DNA from 2 places in the Fructobacillus evanidus genome. Region 2 is predicted to be linked to the other one. Evidence: riboswitches for the same ligand, from Rfam matches in the RefSeq annotation. Region 2 holds a riboswitch; the other holds the start of a gene.
What was found. Region 2 has a riboswitch for lysine ahead of alr (alanine racemase). Riboswitches for the same ligand answer to the same signal wherever they lie in the genome.
Positions count from the first base shown of each region.

Region 1 (10,876 bases), on a different contig from region 2:
TCAGTGGTTGTCGCTGAACCAAAATTAACTTCTTTGTTAACAGCACAGACAATTTCTGATGCTGACCAAGGTGGGTTAGTTGATGCGCTGACGCAAGGCGCAGATAATGCAGTGGTGAACTTGGTTAAAATTCTTTTGGCCCACCACCATTTCGCATATTTGCCTGCAGTAGTTGATCGTTTCTTTGACCTTTACCAGCAAAGTCAGGGCATTCAAGCCGTGACCATCACCACAGCGGTGGAAGCTGATGAAGACCAAAAAGAGCGGTTGTCAAATGCTTTTAAGAAGCAAAGTGGCGCAAAGAAAATCCAAGCAACCTATAAAGTCGATCAAGACATTATTGGGGGCGTGGTAATGCAATCGAAGTCGTTGTTAATTGACGGCTCATTGCAGTCAAAGATTGCCAAAATGAGGGCAGAGTTACTAGGTTAGTGAGGAAAAGACATGGCGATTCAAGCTGAAGAAATTTCTGCTTTAATTAAGCAGCAGCTCGAAAAGTTCGACACAAAACTGACTGTAGAAGAAATTGGTACTGTTACCTATATCGGAGATGGAATTGCACGAGCTACTGGTTTGGCAAATGCCCTTTCTGGTGAATTGGTCGAATTTACAAACGGCGAATTCGGAATGGTCCAAAACTTGGAAGAGAGCGAAGTCGGAATTATCGTTTTGGGTAGTTCAGATGGTATCCGCCAAGGTGATACAGTTAAGCGAACTGGACACATCATGGAAGTGCCAGTTGGTGAAGAACTTATCGGGCGCGTCGTCAACGCATTGGGACAACCAATTGACGGATTAGGCGACTTAAAAACAACGAAGACACGACCAATCGAAGTAAAGGCTCCTGGTGTCATGGAACGTAAGTCCGTTTCAGAACCTTTGCAAACTGGAATTAAGGCCATCGATGCCTTGGTTCCAATCGGACGTGGACAACGTGAATTGATCATTGGTGATCGTAAGACTGGAAAGACTTCAATTGCCATTGACACAATTTTGAACCAAAAAGACCAAGACATGATTGTTGTTTATGTCGCTATTGGTCAAAAGGATTCAACTGTTCGTGAACAAGTTGAAACATTGAAGAAGATGGGCGCAATGGATTACACCATTGTTGTTAATGCTGGCCCATCTGAAGCTGCCGCTTTGTTGTACTTGGCTCCTTATGCCGGTGCAGCCATGGGTGAAGAATTCATGTACAACGGCAAGCACGTCTTGATTGTCTTTGATGACTTGTCAAAGCAAGCAACGGCCTACCGTGAGATATCTTTGATCTTGCGTCGTCCGCCTGGACGTGAAGCTTACCCTGGTGATGTCTTCTACTTGCACTCACGTTTGCTTGAACGTGCAGCCAAGTTGTCAGACGAACTCGGTGGTGGATCAATGACTGCTTTGCCAATCATTGAAACACAGGGTGGTGACGTTTCTGCATATATCCCAACCAACGTGATTTCAATCACCGATGGTCAGATTTTCTTGGATGCCGATTCATTCTATGCCGGTATTCGTCCTGCCATCGATGCCGGAACATCTGTTTCCCGTGTTGGAGGGGATGCCCAGATTAAGGCAATGAAGAAGGTTTCTGGAACTTTGCGTTTGGACTTGGCTTCCTTCCGTGAATTGGAATCCTTTGCTCAATTCGGTTCTGACTTGGATGCGGCAACGCAAGCTAAGTTGGGTCGTGGAAAGCGCACTGTTGAAATCTTGAAGCAACCTTTGCACGCGCCAATGTCTGTTCAGCATCAAGTCTTTGTCTTGTATGCCTTGACACACAGCTTCTTGGATGACGTGGCAATCGAAGATTTGCAACGCTTCCAAGATGAATTCGTTTCATACTTGGATGCTAGTCAGAAGGACTTGTTGGACGAAATCGTGACGACAAAGAACTTGCCTGATGAATCTAAGATGGATGCTGCAGTGAAGAGCTTTAAGGATGGCTTTGCTGGCTCAGTTGACCAATAAAAGGAGGCAACATGGCTTCTTTACAAGATATTAAACGGCGAATTGGCTCAACAAAAAAGACTCGGCAGATTACAGCCGCAATGCAGTTGGTTTCAACTGCAAAGCTAAGCAAGATTCAAAATTCGGCCACTGGTTATCATGAATATGCTAACCGTTTGAAGGCAGTTGTGGGTCACTTAATTGAGGCGCACGTGTTGGACAATGTCGATTCTGCTCATTTACCAATGGTTGCAAAGCGGCCGGTAAAGAAGACAGGAATCTTGCTTGTGACCTCAGACCGAGGTTTAGTTGGGTCTTATAACGCCAACATCATCAAGGAAACCAATGCCTTGATGGAAAAGCACAACTTAACCAAAGAAAATACTGTGATCCTAGCAATTGGTGGTAACGGAGCTGATTTCTATAAGCAACGTGGCTTCTCAATTGCCTTGGAACACCGCGGTATTTCCGATGTCCCAACCTTCAATGAAATTCGCCAACTGTTAAAGACGGTGATTTCATTGTATGAAGCGGAAGCCTTTGACTCATTGCACTTGGTTTACAATCACTTTGTGAACCGTTTGGAGTCAGAGCAACGTAACACGCAATTGCTGCCATTGACAAAGGATATTTTGGAAGACATGGATGATAGTCACGAACACGTGGCAGCGGACTTTGATGTTCAATCAGCCTATGATTCCGAACCTGATTCAACTGCAGTTTTGAACGTGGTTTTGCCACAATACATCCAATCATTGGTTTTTGAAGCCGTATTGGATGCCAAAACGGCGGAACATGCCGCATCATCAACGGCGATGTCATCGGCAACCGATTCAGCTGACGATTTGATTGGTACGCTTGGTTTGCAATATAACCGTGCGCGTCAAGCACAAATCACGACTGAAATCACCGAAATTACTGGTGGTTTGGTTGCTTTGGAATAAGCTAATCGCAGCATCTTTGCTGATTTTTATGCAGCAAAGCTTTGAATTTGAAAGGAAACAACGATGACTACTGGAAAAGTCGTACAAGTGATCGGTCCAGTTGTTGATGTTGCCTTTGAAGAAGGGCAAGTTGTTCCTGAAATCAACAACGCCTTGTTGGTTGATTTGGGATCTGACAAAACATTGACGGTTGAAGTTTCTTTGGCTTTGGGAAACGGTGTTGTCCGTACCATCGCCATGGACTCAACTGATGGATTGCAACGCGGCATGGCCGTGACCGATACCGGTAAGCCCATTGAAGTTCCCGTAGGGGAAGCTACTTTGGGTCGAGTTTTCAACGTCTTGGGTGAACCAGTGGATAATGCAGGTGCCATCGACTCTTCAGTCGTACGCCACCCAATTCACCGTGATGCCCCTGAATTTGATGAACTTGCAACTTCAACGGAGATTTTGGAAACAGGAATCAAGGTTATTGACCTCCTGGCACCATATATCCGTGGTGGAAAGATTGGGCTCTTCGGTGGAGCCGGGGTTGGAAAGACTGTTCTGATCCAAGAATTGATCCACAACATTGCCCAAGGGCATAATGGTATTTCTGTCTTTACTGGTGTCGGGGAACGTACCCGTGAAGGTAATGACATGTACCACGAAATGAAGGACTCTGGCGTTTTGAAGCAAACTGCCATGGTTTATGGACAGATGAACGAACCTCCTGGTGCACGTATGCGTGTTGCCTTGACTGGTTTGACAATGGCCGAATCATTCCGTGATAACGAAGGTAAGGACGTTTTGCTCTTTATCGATAACATCTACCGTTTCACGCAAGCTGGATCTGAAGTTTCTGCCCTTTTGGGTCGTATTCCTTCAGCCGTTGGTTACCAGCCAACGTTGGCTTCTGAAATGGGCCGTTTGCAAGAACGAATCACTTCTACTAAGAAGGGTGCCGTTACTTCAATCCAAGCCGTTTATGTGCCAGCCGATGATTATACCGACCCCGCACCTGCAACGACTTTCGCCCACTTGGATGCCACAACCAACTTGGAACGTTCATTGACACAACAGGGTATTTATCCTGCCGTTGATCCTTTGGCATCAACTTCTTCAGCTTTGGACCCACAAGTTGTTGGTCAAGAGCACTACGAAGTTGCCACTGAAGTGCAACGGACTTTGCAACGTTACCGTGAATTGCAAGATATTATTGCAATTTTGGGTATGGATGAATTGTCAGACGAAGAGAAGGTTACTGTTAACCGTGCTCGTCGTATTCAATTCTTCTTGTCACAACCATTCTCAGTTGCGGAAACCTTTACTGGTGTGAAGGGTGAATATGTTCCTGTTTCAGAAACTGTTCGCTCATTTAAGGAAATCTTGAACGGTCAGTATGATAACTTGCCTGAAGATGCCTTCCGTAACGTCGGCGCTATCGAACAAGTGGTTGATAAGGCCAAGACGATGGCCCAATAAGGGGGTAATCCATGGCTGATGAAGAAACAAGCTCACGGGGAATCACAGTTAAGATTGTGACCCCTGAAGGCCAAGTCTACGACCAAGACCAAGTTGAAATTGCTGTGATTAACACACAGGGTGGACAACTTGGAATTATGGCCGGCCATGAACCAATTTTGGCCGCCATGGCCATTGACGAAATGTTGGTTAAAAAAGACCAGCAAGAAAAGTCACTCGCCGTTAACGGTGGCGTGGCTGAGTTTTCTAATAATCTGTTGACGGTTATCGCCGACAGTGCGGAAACTGCTGATAATATCGATGTGAACCGTGCCGAAAGTGCCAAAGAACGTGCGCAAGCGCGTTTGAACCACGCACAAGAGGTTAAGAATCAACACGAAATGGATATGGCTCGTGTCGCTTTGATGCGTGCCGTTAACCGTATTCATGTTGCTTCAATTCGCTCAGGTCGTTAAAATCAAAAAGGGAGTTAGCTGTTGGCTAACTCCTTTTTTTGTCTTAAAAGTAAAAATCAGCGTGGCGAGAGCCAAGCTGATTTGCCGGGAAAATTAGTCTTGTGGGCCTTCTTATCATAATTTTAAAAACAAAATGGCGACAAAAAGGTTATCATGGGACGTAAGGGCGGTTATACCTAGATTATTTTCTCGCCTAAAAAAAGAAAGGAGTGTCATATGAATGTCAAAAAACAATTATTAATTGCTGCTGGCTTGGCCGGGTCCGTCGCGGCCGGTCATCAGGCGGTTAGTGCTGATCAGGTACAGAAACACACGGTTGCTTCTGGCGAAACATTGTCAGCGCTTGCATCACGTTTTAATACGACAGTTGCACAGTTGGCATCGGATAATCAAATTCAAAATGTTGACCAAATTTATCAAGGTCAAGAATTGATTATTGGTGTTGCCAATTCGAAAACGGTAACACCAAGTACAACAACGTCAAGTACAACAACGACCGCGGAGGGAAATATCTACCGTGTTCAAGCGGGGGATAACCTTTGGACTTTGGCACAAAAGTTTGGCTTGAGTGTTGATCAGTTGGCCCAGGAAAATGGCATTAAGGATACCAACCAAATTTTTGTTGGACAGACTTTGTCAATTAAGAATGCTAGTCAAACGAGCTCTCAGACAGCAGTTTCCCAGGCACCGGCCTCACAGTCAACGAGCTCTCAGACAGCTGTTTCCCAGGATCCTGTATCGCAGGCAGTGGCATCACAAGCACCGGCCTCGCAGTCAGCAAGTTCTCAAGTAGCTGTATCGCAAGCTCCTGTATCGCAGGCAGTGGCATCACAAGCACCGGCCTCGCAGTCAGCAAGTTCTCAGGTAGCTGTATCGCAAGCTCCTGCGTCTCAAGCAGCTACACCCGTTGCGGCTAGTCAACCAAGTCAAGCGGTTCAAAGTAATAGCTTGGATAGCGACCAAGCTGAAGCACAGGCCCTTCAAACAATTATTATGAAGGAATCTGGTGGCAACGTGAATGCGGCAAACGGCATTTACTTTGGAATTGGCCAGTTATCACCAACTTTGCGTGCTCGCTATGGTGGTAATTCAACTGATTATCAAGATCAGTTACAGGCAATGAAAGCCTATATTGCTGCTCGTTATGGGACTGCACAGGCCGCATTGGCCCATCATTTGCAGTATGGTTGGTACTAAAATCAAAAAAATAAACTTTTTTTGATTTAGGTGTTGACGAAAGCGTCTTACCTTGATATACTAATATAGTTGTTTGATAGAGATATCAAGTAACAACTGACCATGGCTCGTTGGTCAAGTGGCTAAGACGCTGCCCTTTCACGGCGGAATCGAGAGTTCGATTCTCTCACGAGCTACTATTAAAGTCGCAACTTCGGTTGCGGCTTTTTTGTTGTCTAAAAAATGGCAACGAAAAAACCACTGATTCGGCTTGGTAAGGTAAGGAGCCTTTAAGCTCTTTTACTATTTGCCATCACACGTTATCAGTGGCTTTTTACGATAATTTTTACTTTTCTGGTTGGGCTAGCTTGTTAACTGGTGGGTTAAACTCACGCATTGCTTCCGCAAGGTGAACCAAGTTGGTAATCAAGCGTTGGTTAGGGGCTGGTACGCCGTTCTTTTCGGCCAAATCAGCCAAGTAGCCGTTGATGTAGTCAACTTCCGTTGGGCGGCCCTTAACAAAGTCTTGATACATAGAGGGGAAGTGAAGTGGATTACCAACGCGAGAAACGTAATCCACTTGTTCCAACATTTCTTGTTCCGTTTCAATTAATTCGATGCCGGCTGCCTTGGCACCTGCGTAAACTTCTGCAACAAGAGGGGCGGCAATCGTTGAAACAAAGTCCTTGTATTCAATCAAGTGACCCATGCGTGATTGGAACATGGTGGCGATTGAGTTTTCCACTGAGTTAAAGGTTACCTTCGTCAACAATGTTCCCATAAAGTTTTCAGAATAAGATGGGTTCAAGCCAGCTGCTTGGAAATCTTTTTGAACTTCATCCATGACCTTGGATGGCTTTTGGGTCAAGTTTGCATAAACAGAACTCGTTTCACCAATAAAGTCAACATCACCAAAGTTGTTCAAGATGGTTGCAATCATGGCTGTTCCACCAATAATGTGCTCGTCATCGAAGTATTCTTGAATCTTTTCAATGTGACCCATACCGTTCATGGCTGCCAAAGCGGTTTGGCCTTTTTGGAACTTAGGTTGCAAGCGCTTCAACGCATCTGCCAATTGCATTTGCTTCATGAAGAAAATCCAGACATCTGGAGTGCCTTCATATTCTTCTGGTGAATAAATATTAACCTTAATGGGCGTCTTGTCTTCGTGGTCGACTGATCGGTAAACCACGTCGCCCTGAGCCTTAATCACGTCAACAGAGCCTTGTGTTGGTTCAACAAAATCAACGTCGAGACCAGCTTCTTCTTGCAACAAGAGACCATAACGAAGTCCCATCGCACCCGCACCAACAACAGCATATTTCATATTGATTTCCCCCTTAGTGTGAAAACATTCTAATCTTTTTCTCATAATATAACAATAAACTAAGAATCATGCAAGTTTAGTTTTATTTCGATATAATGGAGAAGTTAATACTAGAAAGAGATAATAGAAACCATGGAAAAAGAAATTTATTTAACCGGTGATCGTCCAACCGGAAAACTACATATTGGTCACTACATTGGATCTCTCAAAAATCGAGTGGCCATGCAGAACTCCGGAGAATTTGATCCCTACATTATGATTGCGGATACCCAAGCCTTTACGGATAATGCACGTAATCCTGAAAAAATCAGACAATCACTGACTGAAGTGGCCTTGGACTACTTGGCAGTTGGTTTGGATCCTAAGAAATCAACTATTTTTGTCCAATCCCAGATTCCAGGTTTAGCCGAATTAACGATGTACTTTATGAACTTGGTTTCATTGGGGCGGTTGGAACGCAACCCAACGGTCAAGACCGAAATTCAACAAAAGGGCTTTGGAGAAGGGATTCCGGCTGGATTTTTAACATATCCTGTTTCCCAGGCTGCGGATATTACGATTTTTAAGGCCAAAAAAGTTCCAGTTGGTGATGACCAAAAGCCAATGATTGAACAAACGCGTGAATTGGTTCGTTCCTTTAACAACGCCTACCAAAAGGACGTTTTTGTTGAACCTGAAGGCGTCTTTCCACCAAAGGGGCAGGGACGCCTGCCGGGAATTGATGGAAATGCCAAGATGTCCAAGTCATTAAATAATGGTATTTATCTCTCTGATGATCCGGATACTTTGGCTAAGAAGGTTAAGTCAATGTATACTGACCCCACTCATATTCGAGTTGAGGACCCAGGCCATGTTGAAGGGAACGTGGTCTTCACCTATTTAGATATTTTTGACCCCGATCAAAATCGGGTACAAAGCCTAAAGGAACAGTACCAAGCCGGTGGTTTAGGTGATATGAAACTAAAAAAGCACCTGTTAGAGGTAATGGAAGCTGAATTAGCACCGATTCGTGAACGCCGATTAGAATACGCACAAGACATGGACCAGGTATTGGCGATGTTGAAGCAGGGTTCAGAAAAGGCAAATCAAAGAGCTGAGGAAACGATGCAAGAAGTTCGAGCAGCCATGGGTATCAATTACTTTAATTAAGAACAGTTCTCGATTACAATGGTTTCGCTTTGCTTTTTTTTGTTACATGACGTAAACTCTTTTACATAAGAATGTTTTTTATTTATCGAAGAGGACCGTCTTGTGTTAATATCACCATTAAAAAAGAGACCATATTTATCAAAGTGCTTTTTAGCACTTTTTATTATTTTATCGATTATGTTGCGCTTCAATAGCGGATTTTTAGAGTTAATGGACACAGTGTTTGCCATTATCGCTCAGGAAATTGCTAGTCATTTCCTATTCTTAGCTGGTCCAGCTAATGTCATGGGGAGCTTGTGGTTTATCTGGTTAGTTAATATTTGTTGGGCTCTCTTTATTCGGTCCCTGGGCTTTAAGGTTGGATCTTGGTGGGCAATTAATGTCACCACAATTTTCTTCATCAGCATGATTATTTGGTCAGCGGCGGTTTTCTTAAATTGGGATCATGGATTAACGTTGGACCAAACAATGCCTGATTTATCATTGGCTATGTGGGCGCTGTTCTTTTTTGAATTTGACAACATCTTAGTTCGTCGTCTTCACGTTGCTCACTGGGTTAAGACAACGATTCAAACTGTCTTTGTGCTGACGTGGATTGTGTTAGCTGGCAACAAAATGGTTGGGAGTGATTTGTCCTTTACCACGGTACTGGGGGCCTTCCTACTGGCCTATATTTACTTCCGTCTAGCAGCTAAGGTCTATTTAAAGCACGTTAAGAAGAGTTGGCTAGTGATTTTTGCGGTTGACGGTGATATTTAAATTGTGTTATGGTAGGAACAACAAACAAAGAGGTCGCAACTAAAATGAGTAGCCCTGTAGAGTCTGGCCAAGACAAGGACGCAGGGTGGAAGGTGCAGTTGCCGAAAGGAAATTCTTGGTCAAGAGTTTTCCTTGGGACGTTGAAGAAGATTCATCGGACTGTCGTTTTTAACGGTGCGCTTTGCTAATCATTGCTATCATTATTGAACGAATTTACCGCCTGTTTTTGTTTTGTGACAAAAGCGGGTTTTTTATTGTTTGAAACTAATATGAAGGAGTCATGCAAATGGCTGAACAAAATCAAAATACCATCAAGCAAGAATTGAAGACGCGTCACGTCTCCATGATTGCTTTGGGTGGATCAATTGGAACGGGGCTCTTTTTAGCCTCTGGAGCAACGGTATCACAGGCTGGACCGATGGGTGCCATCACTGCCTACCTGGTGATGGGCGTGATGGTCTACTTCCTGATGACTTCCCTTGGTGAAATGGCAACCTACATGCCAACCACTGGTTCATTTTCGGAATATGGTAACCGTTTTATCGAACCGGCGATGGGCTTTGCCCTTGGTTGGAACTACTGGTTTAACTGGGCAATTACCATTGCGGCTGAAGTTTCCGCAGTTGGTTTGGTTGCACAGTTCTGGTTGCCACACGTACCGGCTTGGGTTTTCTCAGCGATTGTGTTGGCGCTGATTTTCTTGATTAATCTCTTTTCCGTTTCGACCTTCGGTGAAACAGAATTTTGGCTGTCGACAATCAAGGTTGTGACCATTATTTTCTTCTTGGTTGTTGGTGTTTTGACCATTTTTGGGGTTATTCACTCAAATCAAAACGTTATGCATAACCTGTCCGTTGGTAATCATGGATTTGTTGGTGGTTTCCAAGGAGTCTTGTCGGTCTTCTTAGTTGCTGGTTTTTCATTCCAAGGAACAGAAATGGTGGGCATTACTGCTGGTGAAGCCAAGGACCCATCCAAATCAGTGCCAAAGGCGATTAACTCAGTTTTCTGGCGAATCTTGTTGTTCTATATCGGCGCAATCTTTGTGATTTCTGCCTTGGTTTATTACAAGGATCCAAATTTGCTGTCAGCTGCTAATAACAATGACATCACAGTTTCACCATTTACGATTGTCTTCAAGAATGCTGGCATCGCCTTTGCTGCTTCATTGATGAACGCGGTGATTTTGACATCAATCATTTCGGCAGCGAACTCTGCAACCTATGCTGCCAATCGTACTTTATATGCCTTGGCCAAGAAAGGCCAGGCGCCAAAGATTTTTTCTAAGTTGTCAAAGTTTGGTGTGCCTTGGGCATCGCTATTGTTGACAGTCCTTGTTGGTATGTTTGCTTTCTTGTCAGATATTAAGGGCGGCAGCGAAGCTTACACTTGGTTGGTTGCTGCTTCAGGTTTGTCAGGCTTCATCGCTTGGCTAGGAATTGCCTTTGCGCATTTGCGCTTCCGTCGCGCTTACGTGCGTCAAGGTAAAGATTTGAATAAGTTGGTTTACAAAGCTCGCTGGTTCCCATTTGGACCAATTTTGGCGATTGTTTTGTCAATCGTGGTTATCGTCTTGCAAGATCCAGCATCTTTTGCTCACTTTGATTGGGAAAAGATTGGCATGACTTATCTGTCAGTGCCAATTGTCGTAATTCCATACATTG
Region 1 is NZ_CAUZLM010000013.1:1,398-12,273, reverse strand. It holds gene atpH (ATP synthase F1 subunit delta) at 1-432, shown strand, start outside; gene atpA (F0F1 ATP synthase subunit alpha) at 445-1,959, shown strand; gene AABI08_RS07880 (F0F1 ATP synthase subunit gamma) at 1,971-2,882, shown strand; gene atpD (F0F1 ATP synthase subunit beta) at 2,946-4,346, shown strand; gene AABI08_RS07870 (F0F1 ATP synthase subunit epsilon) at 4,358-4,801, shown strand; gene AABI08_RS07865 (aggregation-promoting factor C-terminal-like domain-containing protein) at 5,018-5,998, shown strand; tRNA gene AABI08_RS07860 (tRNA-Glu) at 6,103-6,174, shown strand; gene AABI08_RS07855 (ketopantoate reductase family protein) at 6,324-7,304, opposite strand; gene trpS (tryptophan--tRNA ligase) at 7,437-8,453, shown strand; gene AABI08_RS07845 (hypothetical protein) at 8,664-9,212, shown strand; lysine riboswitch at 9,232-9,402, shown strand; gene AABI08_RS07840 (amino acid permease) at 9,499-10,876, shown strand, end outside.
Region 1: it holds a riboswitch for lysine, as region 2 does, so the genes downstream of both, AABI08_RS07840 (amino acid permease) here and alr (alanine racemase) in region 2, are expected to answer to the same signal.

Region 2 (10,876 bases):
AACGTGAACTTTGATTACCCTTATTTGAATGCTGAGTTTGCCCGGGTTGGTTTGCCGGAGTTGGACCTGTTGGCAATCGATACCGTTCAGCTGGCGCAAATTCTTTATCCAACGGCGCCGGGTTACCGCTTGTCTGATTTGACAAAGTACCTCGACTTACCCCTGGTTCAGGCCCACCGAGCCAACGCTGATGCGGAGGCTACTGCCTACCTGATGTTGTCGCTTTGGCACAAGGCCCAGGGCTTACCCGAAAAGACGAAGAAGGAACTCTTGAGCGTGGATTGGGGGCTGTTGCGTCAAAGCCAGGATTTCTTGGCGATGGCGATGAAAGACCGGTCCCCGGCTCCGGCATTTTTGGCCGAACGTGAAGAGACGTTAAGTCGTCAGTCCAACCGAAGCAAAGATTCAAACCGGAACAAAAAAGGCGACGACGTGCCTTATCCGAAGACGTTAGCTGATAAAGATACCGCCCTGGGTCCCGGTTTTTCGGTTGAAGAAGACCAAGGCCAGGTGATGGACCAGGTGCAGCGTTTTTTGCAGCAGCGGAAACGAGCGGTTTGGCAGTTAACAACACCACCGGAAGTTCGGAAAACGTTGTCGTATCTATTGCCACTTTTTTACCAAAACCGCCAACAGGCGGCATACCTGCTGGCCCATGACATTACGCTCTTGAACCACCAGGGGGCCATCCTAGCGGAATTGCAGGAGCGACTGCCTGGGGCCAACTTGTCGGTGGCAAAACTCTACGCACCGCGAGATTACCTGGATGAAAAGAAGTTCCAAAAAGTGCTGACTGCAGCGAAAAGTCAGGGTGGCGTCTTCTGGCAGGCGCGCGTCCTCGTTTGGCTAGCAGAAAGTCCAGATTTAGCGCTTGTTGACTTGCCAAAGGGCGTGCAAAATCAGCCTGGCCTGGCAGCTGTCCGTTCTGATGAAACGGGGCCAGCCTTTGTCAAAGCCTTTGACAAGGCGGCCCAGGCGGATGTGGTTCTTTTGACCTTTGCGGCCTTCTTTGCCATTTCAGAGAATTTGGAAAAGGCAAGCAAGTATCAGGATCGGCCCGTGGCCATTTTGGAAAAGCCGATTGCGCTGTTGACTGCCATTCAAGAGGGCTTTGGTCTGACGTTGCCTTTGAGCTTTTACCAAGATCAAGTAGCCCGTTTGGCTGATTTGGCAGCTAGCTTGCCGAAGAAGACACAGGGACAGTGGAAGGTGGCGCTCCACAACTGGGAAGAGGCCAGCAATAAGATTGATGGTCAGGCTGAAGATATCGGTCTGGTGAAGACAGGTAAGGCGGTCTTGAATCGCTTGTTGGACTTGGTTGATTTGGCAGCCAAGGCTGATTTTAACCATAAATTGACGCAAGCGGATTTAACGGCTAAATTAGCCAAGCTTTCGTGGCTATCAGCACACCAAGAATACTTGGCCAACATCTCGTGGCACATTCAAAAGGAACCGGCCGTTCAAAACCTGATTTTTGAGGTCAAGGCCGACTTGCTTTACCAAAAGTATTTCTTAAAGCAGGTGGATAAAGTTCTTGTCGTTTCGTCCTATTTACCAGATGATTTAGCAACCTTCTTGGCTCAGACGCCGGGGGCTCTGTTGCCTGAAAAAAGCGAATTCGAGGGAACAACGGATAACCAGTTGACGACGGTGTTGACCACGAGTCGCAACGAAGACCAGCAGATTGAACAGCTGATTTTAGCCAAGGTGCAACACTTTGTTCTGATTGTGGAGGACCATGCCGCTTTGAAGCATTGGTACTACAAGTTATCGGACCGCTATGGTGATGACTATGTTGTCTATGCGCAGGATATTTCAGCGCCCCTAATCAAGGCTGCCCGCCAGAGCAGCCAAGAGGACCAGTCAATTTTGATTGTCCTACCAGAATATTTGTCGGCGATTTGGCAACAAAGTCTGCAGGTGCCGGCTGTGGCCGTCATCTCACAGGCCCATCGCTGGGTTGATGTGACGACGCTCACACCGCTATTAATTGCCCTTCAAAAACAAGAAAAGTCCGTTTTACTTGCTTCCTTTAACCAGGGACAGGTCAAGGCGCTTTCGAATCGATTGGCAACCGTAAATAGTCGGTACAAACGGGTAAAAGCGAACTTTTACCAAAAAAAGCTTTCATAAAATTAAGAAAAGACAGCCAATTGAGGCTGTCTTTTTTGTTAAAAAGATAATTTATTTTGTCAGGAGTGTTGACATGAGAAAAAATCTCATGTATATTAATGGCAACTTAATAAGTAATAGAGGTCGCAACCAACAAGAGTACCGAACATTGTTCGCGAAAGGGGCGGTTGCCGAAGCTGATGGGGTCAGAGCCATTTTGCTGGGCCAATAGTTAAGAGCTATTGGACTGTCGCTGCAAATGCAGCGGGGAGCTATTCAACTGTTTTTTTGTGACTATTTTTAGACAATAATCCAAACGACAGGGATAAACCCCCGTTGTTTGGATTTTTTTATTGCCTAAGGAGGCTCACATGGTTGTCGCTAATCACCGTCCAAGTCGTTTATTGATTTCAAAGGCAGCGGTGGCCAAAAATTTGCAAGTTATGCGTGAGAGTAGCCACGCCAACTTTATTTTCATGACGGTGAAGGCCAATGCCTACGGCTTTGGTTTGTTGGAAATGAGTCAGGCTGCTGTTGAAGGTGGTGCCGATGGCTTAGCCGTTGCCGTGATGGATGAGGCGATTGCCTTACGCAAGGCCGGTTTTTGCCAGCCAATCTTGGTTTTGGGCCTTACGTCCCCTGAGTTTGCTCAGCTAATGGCTGATTACCAAATCATTGCCACGGTTGCTGATCGTGAAACCTTGAAACAGGCTGAAGCCAATTTGCGTCTTGGCGGTCCTAAGCTCCAGGTTAACTTGGCGGTCGACACGGGCATGGGCCGAATCGGCTTTCGTAACCGAGAAGAGTTGAGTGCGGCGATTGACGATGTTCAAGATGCTGATTTCTTACTTTACCAAGGTATTATGACTCACTTCGCCACGGCCGATGATGTTGACACGACATACTTTGAAGGTCAGCTGGCAACTTGGCATGAACTTACCGATGGGTTACCAATGCCACCGATGGTTCACTTGGCTAACTCGGCCGCAGCTCTGTACCGTGTTGACCAGATGCCAATGGATGTCATTCGAGCAGGGACTTCGGTCTATGGTATCGAGCCATCCGAAGGGGTATTAAAGTCTGACGACTATCTGGAACCGGTGTTGACGCTGGAATCCGAGGTGGTTATGATCAAGCAATTGCCAACTGGTGCCTCTGTTTCCTATGGTGCCACTTACCAAACCACCAAGCCCCAATGGATTGCGACTTTGCCAATCGGCTACGGGGATGGCCTACCAAGAGAAACGGTTGGGTATGAGGTTTTGGTTAACGGCCAGAAAGCCCCAATTGTTGGTAAGTTAGCCATGGACCAACTAATGATTGCTTTGGAAGAACCTGTTCCGGTTGGAACCAAGGTGACTTTCATCGGTAAAAATCAGGGCCAGGAAAACACGCTGATTGATTTTTCCCACTATTGCGAAATTGATCCATGGGAAATCACGATTCGATTCCAAGATCGCTTAGCACGGTACTTGGTTGATTAAGCCCCACTTAATCATATTTTGATTGAAAAAGAGAGAAGAAGGAAAGATTCTTATGTCAAACCACTTGCAAGTAAACGACCAGGACCAGCTCATGATTGGTGGCGTGTTAGCCACTGATTTGGCCAAGGAATATCAAACGCCATTGTACGTTTATGACGTTTTGACCATGCGCAAGCAGATGCGCGCCTTCAAGAAGGCCTTTGAACAAGCCGGTCAAAAAGGGGCCGTTGCCTACGCTTCAAAAGCATTTGCTTGCCAGGCAATGTACCAGGTAGTTGCTGAAGAAGGCTTGCACTTGGACCTTGTTTCCGCCGGTGAAATCTACACGGCGGTGGCTGCGGACTTCCCGATGGCCAATGTTTCTTATAACGGAAACAACAAGTCACTGGCTGATTTGACCTTTGCCGTTGAATCCGGGGTTGGCACGATTATTGTTGATAATTTCTTGGAGCTCGACCTCTTGCACCAGGTCATGGCGGATCGAGAGGGCCAGCAAAACGTCATCTTGCGTGTGGTTCCAGGAGTATCAGCCCACACCCATGATTACATTCAGACCGGTCAAGTCGATTCTAAGTTTGGTTTCGATTTGGAATCTGGTCAAGCTAAGCGAGCTTATGAAATCGCTGAAGGCGATGAAAGCTTGCACCTGCTTGGTTTGTCAGCTCACATCGGTTCTCAGATTTTTGAGGAAGATGGCTTTGAATTGGCCGGCCAGAAATTAGTTGATTTGTGTGCTTCTTGGGATTACCAGCCAGAAGTCTTGGACCTTGGCGGTGGCTTTGGAATTGCCTACACGGATGCTGATAAGCCACGCCTACCAGAAAACCTCGTTTTGGCCTTACTGAAGAGCGTCCAGGAACAAACGGCTAAAAAGGGCATGGCTCAACCAGATATCTGGATTGAGCCAGGTCGTTCAATCGCAGGACCAGCTGGTTACAGCTTGTACACCGTTGGTTCTCGCAAGGATATCCCTGGTGTGCGGACTTACTTGGCCGTTGATGGGGGAATGGGTGATAACATTCGTCCAGCCCTTTACCAGGCCGATTACCAAGCGGTCTTGGCCAACAACGTTCACGGGGCGCCGGCAGAGCATGTTCGCCTAGTCGGTAAGTATTGTGAATCAGGGGATGTTTTGATTCAAGACCAGGAATTGCCAGCAACAGAGCCAGGCGACTTGGTCGCCGTTTTGAATACCGGTGCTTACGGGTACTCAATGGCCTCCCGCTACAACCGCAACCCCGTGCCAGCCGTGGTCTTCGTTGAAAACGGCCTCTCACAACTGGTGGTCGAAGGTGAAAGCTTGGCTGATTTGACCAGCCACGACCGTGCTTACCAATTACCTGGTAAGTGGTAAAATCAGCTTTGGCGAGACTGGCTTGATTTCATTAGCCTGTCTTGTTGAACTGAAAGAAGCAATCGAACTTAAATAAGAAGAAAACAACGCGAAAAGGAAAACTAAAAACATGACTGAAATGGATACAGCGGCGATCATTAATTACTTGGCAACTTCTAAAAAGAAGACACCGGCAAAGGTGACCTTAGCTGGTGATTTGGCTCAAATTACTTGGCCAAATGATGTGCAAGCTTTTATTGAAGAAAAAACTGGGACCGTATTTGGTGATATGCAAGTTATCCAACCAATTTTGGATGACAACCAGGCAGCCATTACCGACTACCACGTTGAATTAATTGCCCGTAACTCCGGGGTGCCATTGTTGAACACCCAGCACTTGAATGCCCGGATTGAACCAGGGGCTTTGATTCGTGACCGAGTTCAAATCGATGACCAGGTCGTGGTTATGATGGGGGCCGTGATTAACATTGGTGCCAAAATTGGTGCCGGCTCGATGATTGATATGGGCGCTGTCTTGGGCGGCCGAGCTGAAGTTGGTAAGAACTGCCACATTGGTGCTGGTGCTGTTTTGGCGGGTGTGATTGAACCTGCCTCAGCAGAACCTGTCCGTGTTGGCGATGGTGCCTTGGTTGGTGCCAACGCCGTTGTCATCGAAGGGGTTCAAGTTGGTGCTGGAGCGGTTGTTGCCGCAGGTGCCATTGTGACAGAAGACGTTCCTGAAAGAACGGTTGTGGCTGGGGTACCGGCTAAGGTCATTAAGCAAATCGATGCTCAAACGGAGCAAAAGACGGCCTTGGTTGCTGCCTTACGCGATTTGTAAACAAGAGAGTTTGCTAGCAAACGACTGGAAGATGGCCGCGCGACCTAGCTGATTAGAGAGAAGTTTTCATGGTCCATGAAAGGGAGGCTTTGATGTCCGATCCAACCATTAATTTAGCGCAGGTTCGGCGTGATTTACACGCCATTCCAGAGTTGGCTTTGCATGAAGTGCAAACAAAACAATATTTGAAAAATACAATTGCCGCCTTTGCGAGCGATTTCTTAACCATCAAAGAGGTGCCGGAAGTTGAAACGGCCTTACTGGTCCGCTTGGCCGGGACGAACCCGGAGAAAACAATTGGCTATCGGGCTGACATTGACGCCTTACCAATTGAGGAGGAAACAGGCCTGCCCTTTGCTTCCAAACATCCAGGTGTGATGCATGCCTGTGGCCACGATGTTCATATGACGGTTGCCCTGGGTATTTTGGCTCACTTTGCGAAAAATCAGCCTAAAGATAATCTGATTTTTATCTTTCAACCGGCAGAAGAATCCGAGGCTGGGGGTAAACGTTTGTATGAGGCCGGCGCACTCACGGGTGATTTTAAACCGGATGAACTTTACGCCTTGCATGACCAGCCAGCCTTGCCGGCCGGTCAGATTGCAACCAAAATGGGCACACTCTTTGCCGGGACAACGGAGATTCATCTTCAGGTTGTTGGCCAGGGTGGTCACGCGGCTTATCCCCACCAGGCTAAGGATGCTTTGGTTGCCGCTTCTGCCTTTGTCAGCCAGGTGCAAACCGTGGTTTCCCGCAATGTTGACCCCATTCATGGTGGGGTCGTGACGATTGGTTCCTTTCATGCTGGCACAATCGGTAACGTGATTGCCGGTGAAGCCAAGTTGGCCGGGACAATTCGGGCCTTTACCCAAACGGACTTGGAGATGATGCAAAAACGGGTCCGCGCCATTGCGGATGGGATTGCCGTCGCCTTTGATGTTCAAATGAACTTGGAGCTCATTCAGGGTGGTTACTATCCGGTTGAAAATGATCCAAAAACTACGGCAGCCTTTATGGCTTTTATGGAAGAAGATCCGGAAGTTGACTTTGTAGAAGCACAGCCGGCAATGACTGGCGAAGACTTCGGCTTCCTACTCAATAAGTTCCCAGGCACGATGTTTTGGCTTGGGGTTGGTGACCCCAAACATAGCCTTCATGATGCCCGGTTGAACCCCGATGAGCGAGCTTTAAACGCCGGTGTTCAGGCGATGGTCGCTTACTTTAAACAACGAATGGCCCAATAAGCAGCACCCAGGGAAACTGATTTTTCAGCTTGCCAGTTAATAATTATTTGAAAGATACAAGAAATCGCTATAGCTAGAGATGAGAGAGGATGGCTTTTGATGATGACAGCAAATTTGATTACCGCATTAATTACCCCATTTACCAGTCAGGATGAAATTGACTATGAGGCCTTAGACCGTTTAACGGATAAGTTACTAAATGAAGGAACGGAGGGCTTTGTCATCGGTGGTACAACCGGTGAGTCACCTACGTTGACGGAGGAAGAACGTCTTTCCTTGTACCGCCACTTTGCCCAATACGTGAACGGCCGGGGACCCATTATTGCCAATGTTGGCACAAATAACACGGCAGAATCCGTGGCTTTGGCTGAGACTGCCAGTCAAATCGAGGGTGTGACTGGTATTTTGGCTGTCACGCCTTACTACAATAAGCCAGATCAGGATGGTATGATTGCCCACTTCACAGCAATCGCTAATGCCAGTCAAGTGCCATTGATGTTGTATAACATTCCTGGTCGGTCAAGTGTTTCGTTGACCAATGATTCTGTTTTGTTCTTATCTCACCACCCAAATATTAATGCGGTTAAGCAGGTGACTTCGATTGATGATTTGGCCGTTTTGGTTGATCAAGCGCCAGAAGGCTTTGCCGTTTATACAGGTGAGGATAGCCAAACATTGGCGGCAAAGGCCGTTGGTTGTGCCGGTACGATTTCAGTTGCCTCACACCTCTATAGCCGTGAGATGCAAGCGCTCTTTGCCGCTCTTGACGCCGGTGATGTGGCCTTGGCAGGTCAGTACCAACGCTTTTTGACGCCGCGGATGAACGTTTTGTTCTCTCATCCATCACCAAGTCCCGTAAAGGCCATCTTAGCTAAGCAGGGCTTGATTGAAAATCAGTTACGTTTACCATTGCTGCCTTTGACTGAGCAGCAAACAGCAGAAGTAGAGGCCGTATTAGGCCGGCAAGGAGTTGTTGCATGAAAACCGTCTTTCTCGCAGGCGCCCAGGGGAAAATGGGGCAGTCGATTGAAGAATTGATCGAAAGCCAAGCTGATTTTTCATTGGCAGGACGCTTAACGACTAAAAGAGCGCTCGACCAACAGTCAGATGGCCAAGAAAGTACTGCGCCAACCTTTACTGACCTATCAGCCATTGACGTCAGTGCTGATGTTTGGGTTGATGTGACCAATCCAGCCGTTGCCTTTGAAAATGGCCAATACGCCTTGACTCATGGTTTTGACTTGGTAATGGGGACGTCTGGCTTACAGGCAGACGACTTTGAAAAGTTGCGAGCTTTGGCTTTGGAAAACGATCAATCAGCATTGGTTGTCCCTAACTTTTCAATTACGGCGGTTTTGTTGATGCAGTTTGCCGGTCAAGCGGCTAAGTACTTGCCCGCAGCCGAAATCATTGAGGCCCACCATGAGGATAAGGTCGATGCGCCCTCTGGGACGGCAAAGGCCACCGCTGATTTGATCGTCGCTGCCCGTCAAGAAGAACCTGCAATTCCACATTCGGACGCTTCGGCCCGTGGTGACCAAAGCCAGGGGGTGCCGGTGCATGCCATGCGTTTGCCAGGCATCTTAGCCGAGGAGACAGTTGTCTTTGGTTCTGCTGGAGAAACATTAACAATTAAACAATCAACAAATAATCGTTCGTCTTTCATGACAGGAGTTGCTCGTTCAATTCGGAAAGTCGATGAAATTGATGGATTAGAAATCGGATTAGATAAAATTCTCTAATTTATTTTTAATAATATGGTAGAATGGTGCAAAGCAATGTAAAAGGATTTGTTTAGAATAGAATAGGAGTGGTTTTCATGGTTCAAGTCAAAGAAAGTTTGTCGAAGCAGTATAACCAATTGTTTGAAATCGTGCCGCCAGCGGCCATTCGAGCAGTTGACATCAAGTTGTCCGCCGTGCCGGACATCATCAAGCTCACCCTTGGTGAACCTGATTTTGCGGTTCCGGATGTAGTCAAAGCGGCTGTTAAAAAAGCAGTTGATGATAATGACTCACATTATGCGCCTTCACAGGGAACTTTGGCCTTGCGTCAAGCCATTTCCGATTATATTCATGAACGCTTGTCTGGTCCGGTTTATGATCCTGAAAGTGAAATTTCGGTGACAATCGGAGCCTCTGAAGCCATCTATGATTCACTGTCAGCACTCTTTAACCGCGGTGAAACAATTTTGGTACCAACACCAACATTTTGTTTTTATCAGGCCGAAGCTTTGCGGCTTGGCTTGAAGGTGGTTGAAATTAACACAGCACCATCTTATTTGTTTACGGCAGAAATGTTTGAAAAGGCAATTCAAGAGCACCCAGAAGCAAAGGGCTTGGTTTTGAACTTCCCTGGTAACCCAACTGGCGTTACCTACGATGAACAAGAGCTCAAAGATTTGGCTGCAGCCATTAAAAAGACGGATGTTTTGGTTTTGTCGGATGAAATTTATGCTGAATTGACTTATGGCCAAACACATAAGTCAATTACACATTACATCCCAGAACAAACCATCTTGATTAGTGGCTTGTCAAAGTCACACGCGATGACTGGTTACCGGGTTGGCTTTATTGCCGGTCCCAAGGCCTTGATGAAGATGGTTGGCCTGGCTCACTCTGGTGTCGTGACAACGGCACCAGGACCAATGATGGCCGGTGCTTTGGCAGCCCTGACAGAAGCTAGGGATGCGCCAAAGGCAATGCGCGACATTTACCAAAAGCGTCGCGACATTGTGTTGGCTGGCTTGAAAGAAGCAGGCTTTACGGCACCAACACCAAAGGGCGCCTTTTATATCTTCGCTAAGATTCCTGATTTCTTGCCACAAGACGATGAAGCCTTTGTCTATGAATTAGGTGAGAAGGCTAAGGTAGGAACGATTCCTGGTTCTGTCTTTGGAACCGGGGGCGAAGGCCACATTCGCATTTCTTACGCCACTTCGACTGAAAAATTAGAAGAGGCCATGAAGCGAGTGATTGCCTACGCCAAGGCTGCTAAGGAAGCAACTGAACTTTCAACTGCAGAATAACGATTAAATAGCCATGAGCTTGGAGATTATCCAATTTCTTGGCTATTTTTTTGCTATAATGAACAATAGTTATGACAAATCGGAGAAAGAATTTTTATGGAAGTTCACGACAACTTACGAGTCAGAATGGCCCGGCCCAAGCGTTTTTCTTGGGTTAAATTTTTTATCATCTTGGTGGCGATTTTCCTGATTGTAGCCGGCGCTATTTACGCTTATGCCTACGTGGCATTACAGCCGATGGCTAGGGCTGAATCAAACGTGCAAAAAACGGTTAGCCAAAAAACTTCTTTGACGAACTTGCACAATGTCACAGAAGATGATCGCAATGGGACTATTTACGCTGTGCTTGGTAAAGATAGTGATGGCCAGCAAAAAGTAGCCTTGGTCAAGGGACAGCACGGGGCTGTGACGACCTTTGACTTTGGCAATGGCCTGTCTCGGGCTGATTTATTAAAGCAGGTTAAGGCCAAGTACAATCCAAAGAAGGTCTATTCGGCCAATTTGTCGCTCTACCAAAAAACTTTGGTCTGGGAAATCAGCTACGAGAGCCAAAATGGCGACATGAACTATTTGACAATGGACTATAAGACCGGTACCGTCTATCGATCAATTAATGGAATTTAGGGAGAAGATGATGTTGCAAGCAAGTGATTTTTCAAAGCGGGCCCAAGCCGTTCAACCTTCAGCCACATTGGCCGTTTCTAAAAAGGCAAAGCAGATGGCGGCCGAAGGAATCGACGTGATTAACCTTGGCGTTGGGGAACCTGATTTTACGACACCAAAGGCCATTAGTGAAGCGGCCATTGAAGCTATCGAAGGTGGCCAAACTTCTTT
Region 2 is NZ_CAUZLM010000001.1:212,006-222,881, forward strand. It holds gene AABI08_RS01175 (exonuclease domain-containing protein) at 1-2,133, shown strand, start outside; lysine riboswitch at 2,243-2,395, shown strand; gene alr (alanine racemase) at 2,484-3,596, shown strand; gene lysA (diaminopimelate decarboxylase) at 3,649-4,950, shown strand; gene dapD (2,3,4,5-tetrahydropyridine-2,6-dicarboxylate N-acetyltransferase) at 5,060-5,770, shown strand; gene AABI08_RS01195 (N-acetyldiaminopimelate deacetylase) at 5,863-7,014, shown strand; gene dapA (4-hydroxy-tetrahydrodipicolinate synthase) at 7,114-7,995, shown strand; gene dapB (4-hydroxy-tetrahydrodipicolinate reductase) at 7,992-8,756, shown strand; gene AABI08_RS01210 (aminotransferase class I/II-fold pyridoxal phosphate-dependent enzyme) at 8,834-10,042, shown strand; gene AABI08_RS01215 (hypothetical protein) at 10,139-10,666, shown strand; gene AABI08_RS01220 (pyridoxal phosphate-dependent aminotransferase) at 10,677-10,876, shown strand, end outside.